DNA from 2 places in the Vibrio misgurnus genome. Region 1 is predicted to be linked to the other one. Evidence: predicted binding sites of a transcription regulator. Region 1 holds the regulator's gene; the other holds the start of a gene.
What was found. Region 1 encodes PurR, which represses purine synthesis genes. Its sites were predicted from a motif close to TNANGNAAACGTTTNCNTNA; they were not measured.

Region 1 (5,886 bases):
TTGGCCGCATACTCAATATCGAGTGCTGAAATGTGATGTGGAAGGTATCCCGGTCTATTTATTCGATTGTCCCGCTTATTTTGACCGCCCAGCGTTGTATGCGGAGAGTAATCAGGCGTACGCCGATAACGGTGAACGGTTTGGTTTTTTCTGTGCCGCGTGTTTGGATGTATTGCCTAAGTTAGGCATCCAGCCGGATATTATTCACGCTAATGATTGGCATACCGGCTTAGTTCCGTTCTTGCTGAAAACCCGTTATCGCTATGACCCCTTTTTTGAGCGGGTCAAAAGTGTGCTGACAATACACAATGCCATGTTCAAAGGGATTTTTTCTTATCATCAGTTGGAAATTATTCCTGAGTTAAATTTATCGGGAATGGAGTTTTTACAATATGGCTATGACCACGTCAGCATGCTGCGTGCCGGAATTGCCTTTGCGGATAAGATTAATGCGGTTAGCCCCAATTATGCCTCTGAGTTGTTAACTTCGCTGGGAGCGCATGGATTAGTGGATGATTTTGTACGCCGAGCGCGCGATTTACATGGCATAGTCAATGGTTGCGATTATCGTGAATGGAACCCTCGTAACGATCACTATCTACCGGTAACTTATAGTGAAGATCCTGATTCAATGCGCCAAGGTAAGGCTTTGTGTAAACAAGCCTTACAAGCTGAGCTGCATTTACCGGTGAGCGATGTGCCTCTATTTGGTATGGTGTGTCGACTTACCCACCAAAAGGGCTTTCACTACCTGTTACCCATTTTAGAGCCTTTTTTGCGTAACCGTGTCCAAGTGGTCATCGTTGGGACTGGCGAGCCAGAGGTTGCCGCTCGGCTGAGTAAGTTGGCGCATCAACATCGAGATCAATTGGCTTTTGTTGAAACTTATAGTGAACGTTTAGCGCACTGGGTTGAAGCTGGCTCTGATTTTTTCTTAATGCCTTCAGAGTTTGAGGCTTGTGGACTGAATCAGATCTACAGTATGGCTTATGGCACGCTGCCGATTGTACGAGAAGTCGGTGGGTTAAAAGATACGGTCAACGATTACGATAAATTCCCAGAGCAGGCGACTGGTTTTAGTTATCAAGAGCCGACAGCGGAAGCTTTGCTAATTACTATGCAGCGGGCATTGCTGTTTTATTTGCAGCAACCAGCAGAGATGAGCAAAGTGCAACAACGTGCGATGCTGCAAAACTTCAGTTGGCAAGTATCAGCTCAAGACTATATCAAGATGTATCAGTTAGCGCGATTTGGTTAACTGAAATTGGAAAACTCGCAAGGTACTACCTTCCAAGGCACTGTTTAGTGCCTTGATTTTTTAATGCTTTAGTTTTTTATGCTGAGACAACAGTTTCTTACAACTCGCCTGATGCCCAGCTCGCAGATTATGCTAGTCTTGGCCTGCATTATAAAGAGGTGCCAATGACGACGATTGCCGAAAAAGTGCTATTTCATAAAACGTATCACCATCCTACCAGCCATGAGTGGGTGGTTTTTGTGCATGGCGCAGGGGGCAGCTCTGCGATCTGGTTTAAGCAAATCAAAGCTTATCGTCAGCATTTCAATTTATTGTTGATTGACTTGCGTGGGCACGGGAAATCGAATCCCTTACTGAAAGGCTGGATTGCCAATCGTTACACTTTCAAAAGTGTGACACTGGATGTATTGCGCGTGCTTGATCACCTGAAAATTCAGTCGGCGCATTTTGTTGGTATGTCGCTCGGTACCATCATAGTGCGTAATCTGGCTGAGCTTGCCACTCATCGTGTTAACTCGATGGTGCTGGGTGGGGCAGTCACGCGGCTCAATACTCGTTCACAAGTGCTGGTTAAGCTTGGGCATTGGAGCAAACATATCATCCCTTACATGTGGTTATATCGACTGTTTGCTTACGTTGTGATGCCACAGCGTAGCCAAAAAGAGTCACGTCATCTATTTATTCGTGAAGCGCAAAAACTGTGTCAAAAAGAGTTTAAACGTTGGTTCACTTTAACCGCTGAAGTTAATCCTTTGATGCGTTATTTCCGTGACCGTGAATTGCCAATCCCCACCTTATATCTGATGGGTGAGAAAGATTACATGTTCATTCATCCGGTTAAAGAGATGGTGGCGCTGCACACACAAAGTGAGCTGTACGAGATCCCCAATTGTGGGCATGTGTGTAATGTTGAGCAGCCGGAGCTGTTCAATCAGCATTCAATCGAGTTTATTCAGCGTCAGATCCGTTAAGCGCGGCATTTAGCCCTAGCTGATCACGATAACGGCGGCCGGTATACCGATGAGTGATTGAGCAATAAAAAACCCGCGCCATGATTGGCGCGGGTTGGGTATTTATGTCGCGAACTCTGTGCTTGACGCGGTGAGTGTTATCATCACACTAATCTAGAGATGGCTTAACAGCTCATCACGGCGCTGCTGTGGGATCACCGACCAGTGTTTACCTTCAATTGCGCCTTCTAAGGCCCACAGCAACTCTAAGCTCACCTCGGCAGTATGAGTACGCTGAATGGCTTTATAGGCAGCGACAGAGCCGTTGGATTGGAGAGAGGCGACCGTTTCAATGCCGGCTTTCTTGAGCATTCTTTCGGTCGCTAAACGCAGGTTAGGCAGATCTTTTAAACGGTCAGGTTTGGTTTGGGCTTGCGTTTCACGCTCTGCTTTAGCCACATCAAGCGCGGTATGAGCTTCAGTTAGAATTGAGGCTGGATCACTCCAGCAATTGTCAGGCAGAGCGTAATACTTGGTCACGACAGGGAAGCCACGTTTTTTGTAAACGTATGGGGCATAACCTTGTTGTTTGAATTTTTCAATCGAGGCTTCATCGGCACGGATGTGCAGCGTATCGTTGACCACAAGTGCAAACATTGTATCGTCGACAAAAATACCAAAGCCACCAAACATTGAACGAGATTTCACACGTCCTAGCTGCTCAAAGAGCCGCATTGAATCTTTTAATACTGGTTTATCCATGCTGTTAGTCTCGGAGTATTGTTACCTACGCCACCAAATCAGGCCCGAGAAAATTAGCAAAAACATGCAGCCAAGGTGTCAATAATCAGTCAACAGCCTGTATGCATTTTTGCCATCGGCAACCCCGCTACCTACCAAGTTGTTGGTTTAGGCCGGAGGCTTTGCGTCCCACTCTTTCAAATGGTTTGCCCTGTGCGTGACATTCTTCCTGATAAAAATCAGTCATTCTTAGCGCATTCTCACAGTTTAATGTTTCAATTATGAGAATACGCAGAACTAATCCTACTCTTTCTATATGAGGTTTGTCAGATTTATGTGACAAGCTTTCAAATATAGATGGTGTGAATTTTCAAGTAAGTTAGGATTTTGTCAAGTCTTTTACGGTATCCCGTTCGACAATTTCAGGATGCATTTCAAAAATTCGCCGTTCATGCTCTTTATCTTTAATCCGTTCCAGTAAGATTTCGAACGCATTTTTACCTACGCGGCGTTTCGGTTGGTGCACCGTGGTTAATGGCGGCGAGAAATACTCGGCCAATTCAATATTGTCGTAGCCAATCACCGACATATCTTCTGGCACGCGGATCCCTTTTTGCTGTAAGCGACTGATGAGACCTAACGCCATCGTGTCATTAAAGCAAAATACAGCACTGGGGCGTTTATCCATCGCGATGATCTTATCGGCCGCTAGCACCGCAGTATCACACTCAAAGTTGCCTTCTAAAATCCAATCTTGATTGATGGGTAAATTGGCCTCTGCCATTGCGCGGCGAAAACCTTGAATACGCTCTTGGCAGGCCGCCTTGATGAAATGACCACTTAAGCAAGCAATGTCGCGGTGTCCGTGCTCAATCAGATACTTGGTCGCCAGATAGCCACCTTCTTCTGAGTTATCAATGATCTTATCCGCATTGGAAGTTTCAGGCCCCCAGTCCATGATCACTTTCGGAATGTCTTTATGCACATCCAGCATGGCTTGTAGTTCTTGGGTGAGATCAGAGCACATCACCAAAATACCATCGACCCGCTTTTCGGCGAGCATCCGAATGTAATCTCGCTGTTTTTCATAAATGCCGCCAGTGTTACATAGGATCAAGGTATAACCTTGGCGGTAACAGTAGCTTTCCACCCCATCGATCACTTCAGAGAAGAAGAGATTGGTCGATTGAGTCACTAACATGCCGATCGTGCGTGTGGTATTACACTTTAAACTGCGTGCCACAGCACTTGGTGCGTAGTTAAGTTGTTGCACCGCTTCCATCACTTTTTCTTGGGTGGTTTCTGCCACAAAGCGAGTTTTGTTGATCACGTGGGAAACGGTGGTGGTTGACACACCAGCAAGGCGCGCCACATCTTTTATCGTAGCCATAGAGTGTTCCTATCGATGACTGCTGATGTCAGCGAATGTTATTGGTGAATTAAATCAGCAGGTAAGGCGAGATTGAGCAAGCTATGATACTTGGAGTGCGAGTCACCACACATAACGTATCTTGGGCGTAACAATCATGATGCCTAAAGTAATAAAATACAAAAACCGCCGAAAAACAGCGGTTTACAATCATATTGGTTTTATCATTTGCGGGTGAATTTTAGACTGCGCCGCCAGCAACTGCAATCAAATTCATTCATCAAACGGTAACTTATTTCTGAATTGATAGGTCTAGCAGTGATAGCTTATTGACCTTGTACCTTAAATCAATCCGCAATCGCAACAGGATAGCGAATGTGCACTATCGCTGTTGCGAGTCGAACAGACTAAGGCATAACCGGTGGTTAATCGGCCAGCGTGACATTGACCGGTTTCGTTTCAGGTGCAGGACTGGCATCACCCACCACGCTATCGCGTAGCGTTTGCCACAGTAGCCCTAAGCTTTCGTACCAAAATAGCTCAGTTTGTTCAAGATAGCGTGATTTTGGAATGTACTTGTCCCAAGGCTGAATAATATTCAGATGACCTAAGTAATTGGTCGGTGCCGCAATCGGGGTTAGACCTGCTGATTGAAATTCGCGCATGGCGCGTTTCATGTGGCTGGCCGATGTTACTAATACCATACGCTTTTGCTGCACAAATGCCGCTGCTTGGCGCGCTTCTTCCCAGGTATCTTTGGCGGTTTCCAGCAAAATAATATCGGATTTGGGTACGCCAAGCGCGAGGGCGACTCGCGCCATCATCCGCGCGTGGCTGACTTCACTGCCGCCGGCATAGCCGGAGAGAATTAATTTGGAACCTGGGTACATGCGGTAAATACGAATACCTTCACTTAAGCGCATTAATGCCGCGCGAGTGAGTTCCGAGGTCGGTGGTATATCATCATCCACAACATGACCATTGCCGAGCACCATTATGTAATCGAGCGAGCCTTCGACCGGTAAAAAGGCGGTGTAAGCGCGCTCAAGTGGCATTAATAAACGAGTGGCAACCGGTTGAAAGGAGACCAGAAACAATCCAGAGAGTGAGAATAAAACCACCAGACAGCCAGTTTTGCGTTTGGCAGTGAACATGATCAGCATCAAGCCGAGAAAACCAAGGATCAGCAGCGCTGGCAATGGCATCAACAGCGAAGAAAAAATTTTTTTCAGCTCAAACATAGTGAAAACAGTCCGAAAAAACAGCACTTGAATATAAAAAGAGTCGAAGCCTCTTTATTCCTGCTATTCCTGTGACAGAATAGCGGGCACGATGGATTATCATAACTCAAGCTACTGTGACTGAAGACCGTAATTTCGACAATATTGCCCACAAATTTGCAAAAAATATTTACGGCTCTGACAAAGGCGAGATCCGCCAAGTCATTGTTTGGGAAGATTTGCAGCAATTACTCGCTCAATTCAATGCATCAAATGCACCTTTGCACATATTGGATGCAGGGGGAGGCTTGGCGCAACTTTCGCAAAAAATCGCTCGGCTTGGTCATC
Region 2 (5,886 bases), 360 kb from region 1:
GATCTTGCAGTGGCTACCGATACTTAACCGCTTCAAGTCACAAAATGTGGAGCAAGATCCAGAACAGTTGGCATATCGTCAAAATCGCCTAGTGTTATATAAGTTCAAGCTGGGTATGGAGATTGTTCCTATCCGTAAAACGCAGTTGGTCAATATTTACTATACCGCGGGAGATCCTCAATTAGCGGCTAACATCGCTAATGAAATCGCTCGGGTTTATATGGATAGTCATCTGGAAGCCAAGTTGGAAGTGGAATTAAAAGCCAACACTTGGCTCAATACGCGTATGGAAGAGCTGCGTGAAAAAATGCGCAGTTCCGAGACTCAACTGCAGGCATTTTTACAAGCCGAAGGTTTAGTAGATGTGCAAGGCGTGGAAGGCTTAGCAACCCAGGGGCTGGAAGAGCTGACTTCACAGATGAACCGAGCGCGCGATCGTCGTGTTGCCGCAGAAACCCTGTATTTGGTCGCTAGCAGCTATAGCAAAAATGATCGCGATATCACTGCACTCTCATCCATTCCAGAAATTTCCAACCATCCGACCATTCGAGATTTGAAGGTAGCAGAGGTCGATGCTGAGCGTAAAGTCTCTGAATTTTCTAAGCGTTATGGTCCGAAACACCCGAGATTGAAATCGGCGCAGGCACAGCTAGATGCGGTGCGTAGCAATCTGCGCGCTGAGCTTAGGCAACTACTTAATGGTATCAACAATGAGTTACAGGGCGCAAAACAAGCGGAGCTGGCACTGCAGGCGGAATTTAAGCAGCGTAAATCAGAGTTTCAAACTCTAACCGTCAAAAATGCCAAATTTTCAGAACTCAAACGTGAAGTGCAAACTAACCGTGAGCTGTTTGATCTATTCTTAGCTCGCCAAAAAGAAACCAGTGCTTCAGGGGATTTTAATACCACTATTGCCCGCTTTACTGACCAAGCGAGCCCACCGTTAGCGCCGAGTAAGCCGAACAAAAAGCTGATTGTGCTGTTGACGTGGGTGGCATCGTTTGGTTTTGGGTGTGTGTTGGCATTTATTTCTGATGCGATGTCCGACACTTTCACCGATATTAAGCAAGTAGAGAAACAGCTGGCGCTGAGTTTATTAGGGGTGATCCCAATGATTGGTAAACGGCGTGCTAAATTAGATGCCAAAGCGTATTTTGATGCGGGCTTACATCAACTCACCGAAGCGGTGCGTACTATCCGCACCAGTTATTTACTGGCTCATGTTAATCAGGGGCAGCATGTGGTGATGTTGACCTCCTGTATACCGGGCGAGGGTAAAACGCTATCCAGTATTAACTTAGCCTTATCTTTAGCTCAAATGGAGAAGACGCTGCTGATTGACTGCGATTTACGCAAGCCAGCGGTTGCTCATCGGTTTGGGATCTCCGGTGCACAGCCGGGTATCACTAATTTGTTAACCGGGACCCATAGTCTTGCAGATTGTATATATCATGATCAGCAATCTGGGCTAGATATCCTCACGGCGGGGGTTTATACCTCGAATCCGTTAGAGTTGCTGTCATCTTCGAAATTCAGCCACTGGTTAACGCAATTACGTACTCAATATCAACAAATCGTGATTGATACTCCACCCTGTTTAGCGGTAAGCGACAGCTTTATGCTGGCCAAATACGTTGATTCGGTGATTTTAGTGATTGATGCTCATCATACTCGCACACCGATGGTGCGTGATGTAGTGGGGAAATTGACTCATCAAGCCAGTCGTATTGATGGGGTGATCCTCAATCGCTTGAATGCTAAACAAGCCTCACGCTATAGCGGTTACTATCATCCTCAAGCTTATTATGCTGATTACGGTAAAGCGAGTGCGCGCGAGTAGAAGCCAAAGTGAAAAAAAAAGTTTGTTGGTTTTCAATCAGGGGAAGCGAATGTGGCATGTATTGCGTGCGCTAATTGAGCAGCGTCCAGTTTCTATGCTGCTGTTGTGGGGATTAGCACTAATGACCGCATTGGCTTCAGGGCTGAAATCATTCGGTTGGCATGCTGATTACGTGAAACAGTTGGAGCTTATGGTTGGCAGCGATTTACACCTGCATGCATTATTAGCCCTGAGTTTAACCTTGGTTGTTTATCGGGTGCTTTCGGCGACCTACGCTAGTTATCAAGGTGTACTGTTCGCGGGAGGGATTGTCGCGATCGGTTGTATGGTGGATGAAGCGTTGCAAGCTTTTGCACCGTTACGGACTTTTAGCCTGTTAGATATTTTGGCCAGCTTGATGGGGGTGATGAGCGCAAGTTTATGCAACGCTTTTTGGGTAGGATGGCGGCAACGTAAGCCGGTTGCTGTTCATTAAGCTATCCGGCTTCTAGGCCATACCCTTCCTACCTGAAGCTGCAGCGGTGTTGGCGACGTTCGTTCACCCCAATCACATAGTTTGCCTATGCTCATGGGGACTCACTCATTTGCCGCCTAGCTGCAACTCCAAGTTGTTTGGGTATATTTAACCATGTTTACGTGGTTAAACATGCAGGTAGTCTCTGGCGTTATGAAAAAACTGCATAATAAATTCCGCTAATTAGGCTTTATGATAAAGATCAAATTATGTAGAATGCGTTGCATAAAGTGATGACGAAAACGTTTGCGTTGAGTCGTTGTGTGGTTTTTTTGCAATTTCAGTCAAATCTGAGTCAGGAGATACAGATGCTTAAGCGTGATATGAACATCGCTGATTACGATCCGGAGCTTTACGCGGCTATCCAAGAAGAGACTCTTCGCCAAGAAGAACATATTGAACTCATTGCTTCAGAAAACTACACCAGCCCGCGTGTAATGCAAGCACAAGGTTCTCAACTGACCAACAAGTATGCGGAAGGTTATCCTGGCAAGCGTTACTACGGCGGCTGTGAGTTTGTTGATAAAGCGGAAGCTTTGGCGATTGAACGTGCTTGCCAACTGTTTGGCTGTGAATATGCCAACGTGCAACCGCACTCTGGCTCTCAAGCGAACAGCGCAGTGTATATGGCGCTACTTAACCCAGGTGATACTGTGCTTGGTATGAGCCTTGCGCACGGTGGCCACTTAACCCACGGTTCGCCAGTGAACTTCTCTGGTAAGCATTACAACATCATTCCTTATGGCATTGATGAAGCTGGCCAAATCAACTACGACGAAATGGAAGCGTTAGCGTTAGAGCACAAACCTAAGATGATCATCGGTGGTTTCTCGGCTTACTCACAAATCGTTGATTGGAAGCGGATGCGTGCTATTGCCGATAAAGTCGGTGCTTATCTATTTGTCGATATGGCGCACGTTGCTGGTTTGGTCGCGGCTGGGGTTTACCCAACACCCGTACCATTTGCTCATGTGGTGAGCACAACAACCCATAAAACTTTGGCTGGTCCACGCGGCGGTTTGATTTTGTCAAATGCTGGCGAAGAGATGTATAAGAAACTGAATTCTGCGGTTTTCCCTGGCGGCCAAGGTGGCCCACTGATGCATGTGATTGCGGCCAAAGCAGTGGCATTTAAAGAAGCGATGGAGCCTGAGTTCAAAGCTTATCAAGCGCGCGTAGTCAAAAATGCTAAGGCGATGGTGGCGCAGTTCCAAGCTCGCGGCTATAAAATTGTCTCGAACAGCACCGAGAATCACCTGTTTTTGGTCGATCTGATCGATAAAGACATTACCGGCAAAGATGCGGATGCCGCACTCGGTGCAGCGAACATCACGGTTAACAAAAACTCGGTGCCAAATGATCCACGCAGTCCATTTGTGACATCTGGCATCCGCGTAGGTACACCGGCGATCACCCGTCGTGGCTTTACCGAGCAAGATGCACAAGATCTGGCTAACTGGATGTGTGATGTGCTCGATAACATCAATGATGCTGCGGTAATTGAAGCGACCAAGCAAAAAGTGCTGGCGATCTGCCAACGTTTACCCGTTTATGCGTAAGCGGTCAGTCGAACAGATACTGCGATAAGTGAAAGCCTGCATTTTTGCAGGCTTTCTACTTTTTATCTTACTTAGAAGCGCAATGGTTTTTACTACTTAACTTCTAACCCTTTGGCTTGCAAATCCGCATGATAAGAAGAGCGCACAAACGGGCCGCATGCCGCATGAGTAAAGCCGAGTTGCAGTGCGATGGCTTTTAGTTCATCAAACTCAGCAGGGGGAACATAGCGCTCAACCGGTAAATGGTGGCGGCTTGGTGCTAAATATTGGCCGAGTGTTAACATGGTTACCCCATGGGCACGTAAGTCTTGCAGTACTTCAATGATCTCTTGCTTGGTTTCACCTAAGCCCATCATTAGCCCTGATTTAGTCGGGATATGCGGGTGCTGCTGTTTAAATTGGCGCAGTAATTCTAGCGACCACTTGTAGTTTGCCCCCGGGCGCACTTTACGATACAAGCGTGGCGCCGTTTCTAAATTATGGTTAAACACATCCGGTGGATTATCTTGCAGCGCGGCTAAGGCAACATCCATCCGGCCTCGGAAATCTGGCACTAGGGTTTCAATTTTGATGTGTGGATTTAACTGGCGAATTTCACGGTTACACGCAGCGAAATGTTGCGCGCCACCATCACGTAAATCATCACGATCTACTGAGGTGATCACCACATACTTGAGCTGCATATCGCGAATGGTTTGTGCTAGTTTTTGCGGCTCTTGCGCTTCCGGCGCATTTGGGCGGCCATGGGCCACATCACAGAACGGGCAGCGTCGAGTACAGATGGCACCAAGGATCATAAACGTGGCGGTACCATGGTTAAAACATTCCGCCAAGTTGGGACACGAAGCTTCTTCACACACTGAGTGCAGGCTATTTTTACGCATCGCGGCTTTGATGTCTTGGATGCGTTGACTGTCGCTGGGCAGCTTTATTCTCATCCATTCCGGCTTGCGCAGAATTTCTTGCGGCTCTGTCGGCATATTTTTGGTTGGAATTAAGGCCATTTTGGCGGCATCACGATACTTAATGCCGGCTTCCATCTGAATTGGTTTACTCATAATTATAGGCTTCTGTGCTGAATTCGACTTGCTCGTAGTCTAGTTGAGCAACGAGGTTTTGGATTAATAGTTGTGCTACGGCTTCGAGGTCAACCGAGCGATCAAAATCGCTGATTTGCACCATCTCCATGCCGGGATAGCCACAAGGGTTGATGCGTTGAAAAGGGCTAAGATCCATCTGAATATTCAATGCCAACCCATGGAATGAGCAGCCTTTGCGGATACGCAAACCTAATGAACAGATTTTTTTATCTTGTACATAAACCCCAGGCGCATCAGGGCGGGCAGCAGAATCAATCTGGTAGTCTTGTAAGGTGTTAATGACTAACTGTTCAATCTTAGTGACCAGTTCACGAACCCCGAGGTGTTTACGGCGCAGATCAATTAATACGTAGGCGATTAATTGCCCGGGGCCATGGTAAGTGACTTGCCCACCACGATCACTTTGCAGCACTGGAATATCACCAGTATTTAATAGATGTTCAGTTTTGCCAGCTTGTCCTTGAGTAAACACTGGATGGTGCTCGACCAGCCAGACTTCATCGCGCGTTGTTGAGCTACGCTGATCGGTGAAGTGGTGCATCGCCTGCCAAACGGGCGTGTAATCCTGCTTACCAAGGTATCTCACTAACAACTGATTTTCCATCAAGCACATCCATCTGAGATATGTAAAGTATTTCGATTATAAACTGCTTGTGCATAATCAACTACCTATCTGCGGCATCTTTTTGATGTTATGGTGGGGGTGGCTAATTAACTTGATGAAAAATAAAGAAAAGCAGCCGAAGCTGCTTCCAATAATATTTTAACAAATAAAATAATGACGAGGTTTACAACACCATACGCACAATATCGATTTCACCTAGCTCTTTATAGAGGATTTCCACTTGTTCGATCGAGGTCGCGTGAATGGTC

Region 2: the regulator PurR is predicted to act here: its motif matches at 2,589-2,608, upstream of glyA (serine hydroxymethyltransferase).

Annotation. Positions count from the first base shown of each region.
Region 1 covers NZ_CP113241.1:1,405,720-1,411,605, reverse strand. The annotation lists gene glgA (glycogen synthase GlgA) at 1-1,258, shown strand, start outside; gene OOK74_RS06610 (alpha/beta fold hydrolase) at 1,423-2,229, shown strand; gene OOK74_RS06605 (TfoX/Sxy family DNA transformation protein) at 2,383-2,970, opposite strand; cyclic di-GMP riboswitch class I at 3,085-3,170, opposite strand; gene purR (HTH-type transcriptional repressor PurR) at 3,329-4,339, opposite strand; gene elyC (envelope biogenesis factor ElyC) at 4,744-5,559, opposite strand; gene cmoM (tRNA uridine 5-oxyacetic acid(34) methyltransferase CmoM) at 5,676-5,886, shown strand, end outside.
Region 2 covers NZ_CP113241.1:1,765,531-1,771,416, reverse strand. The annotation lists gene vpsO (exopolysaccharide regulatory tyrosine autokinase VpsO) at 1-1,840, shown strand, start outside; gene OOK74_RS08125 (VanZ family protein) at 1,890-2,315, shown strand; gene glyA (serine hydroxymethyltransferase) at 2,663-3,913, shown strand; gene lipA (lipoyl synthase) at 4,006-4,971, opposite strand; gene lipB (lipoyl(octanoyl) transferase LipB) at 4,964-5,617, opposite strand; gene ybeD (DUF493 family protein YbeD) at 5,802-5,886, opposite strand, start outside.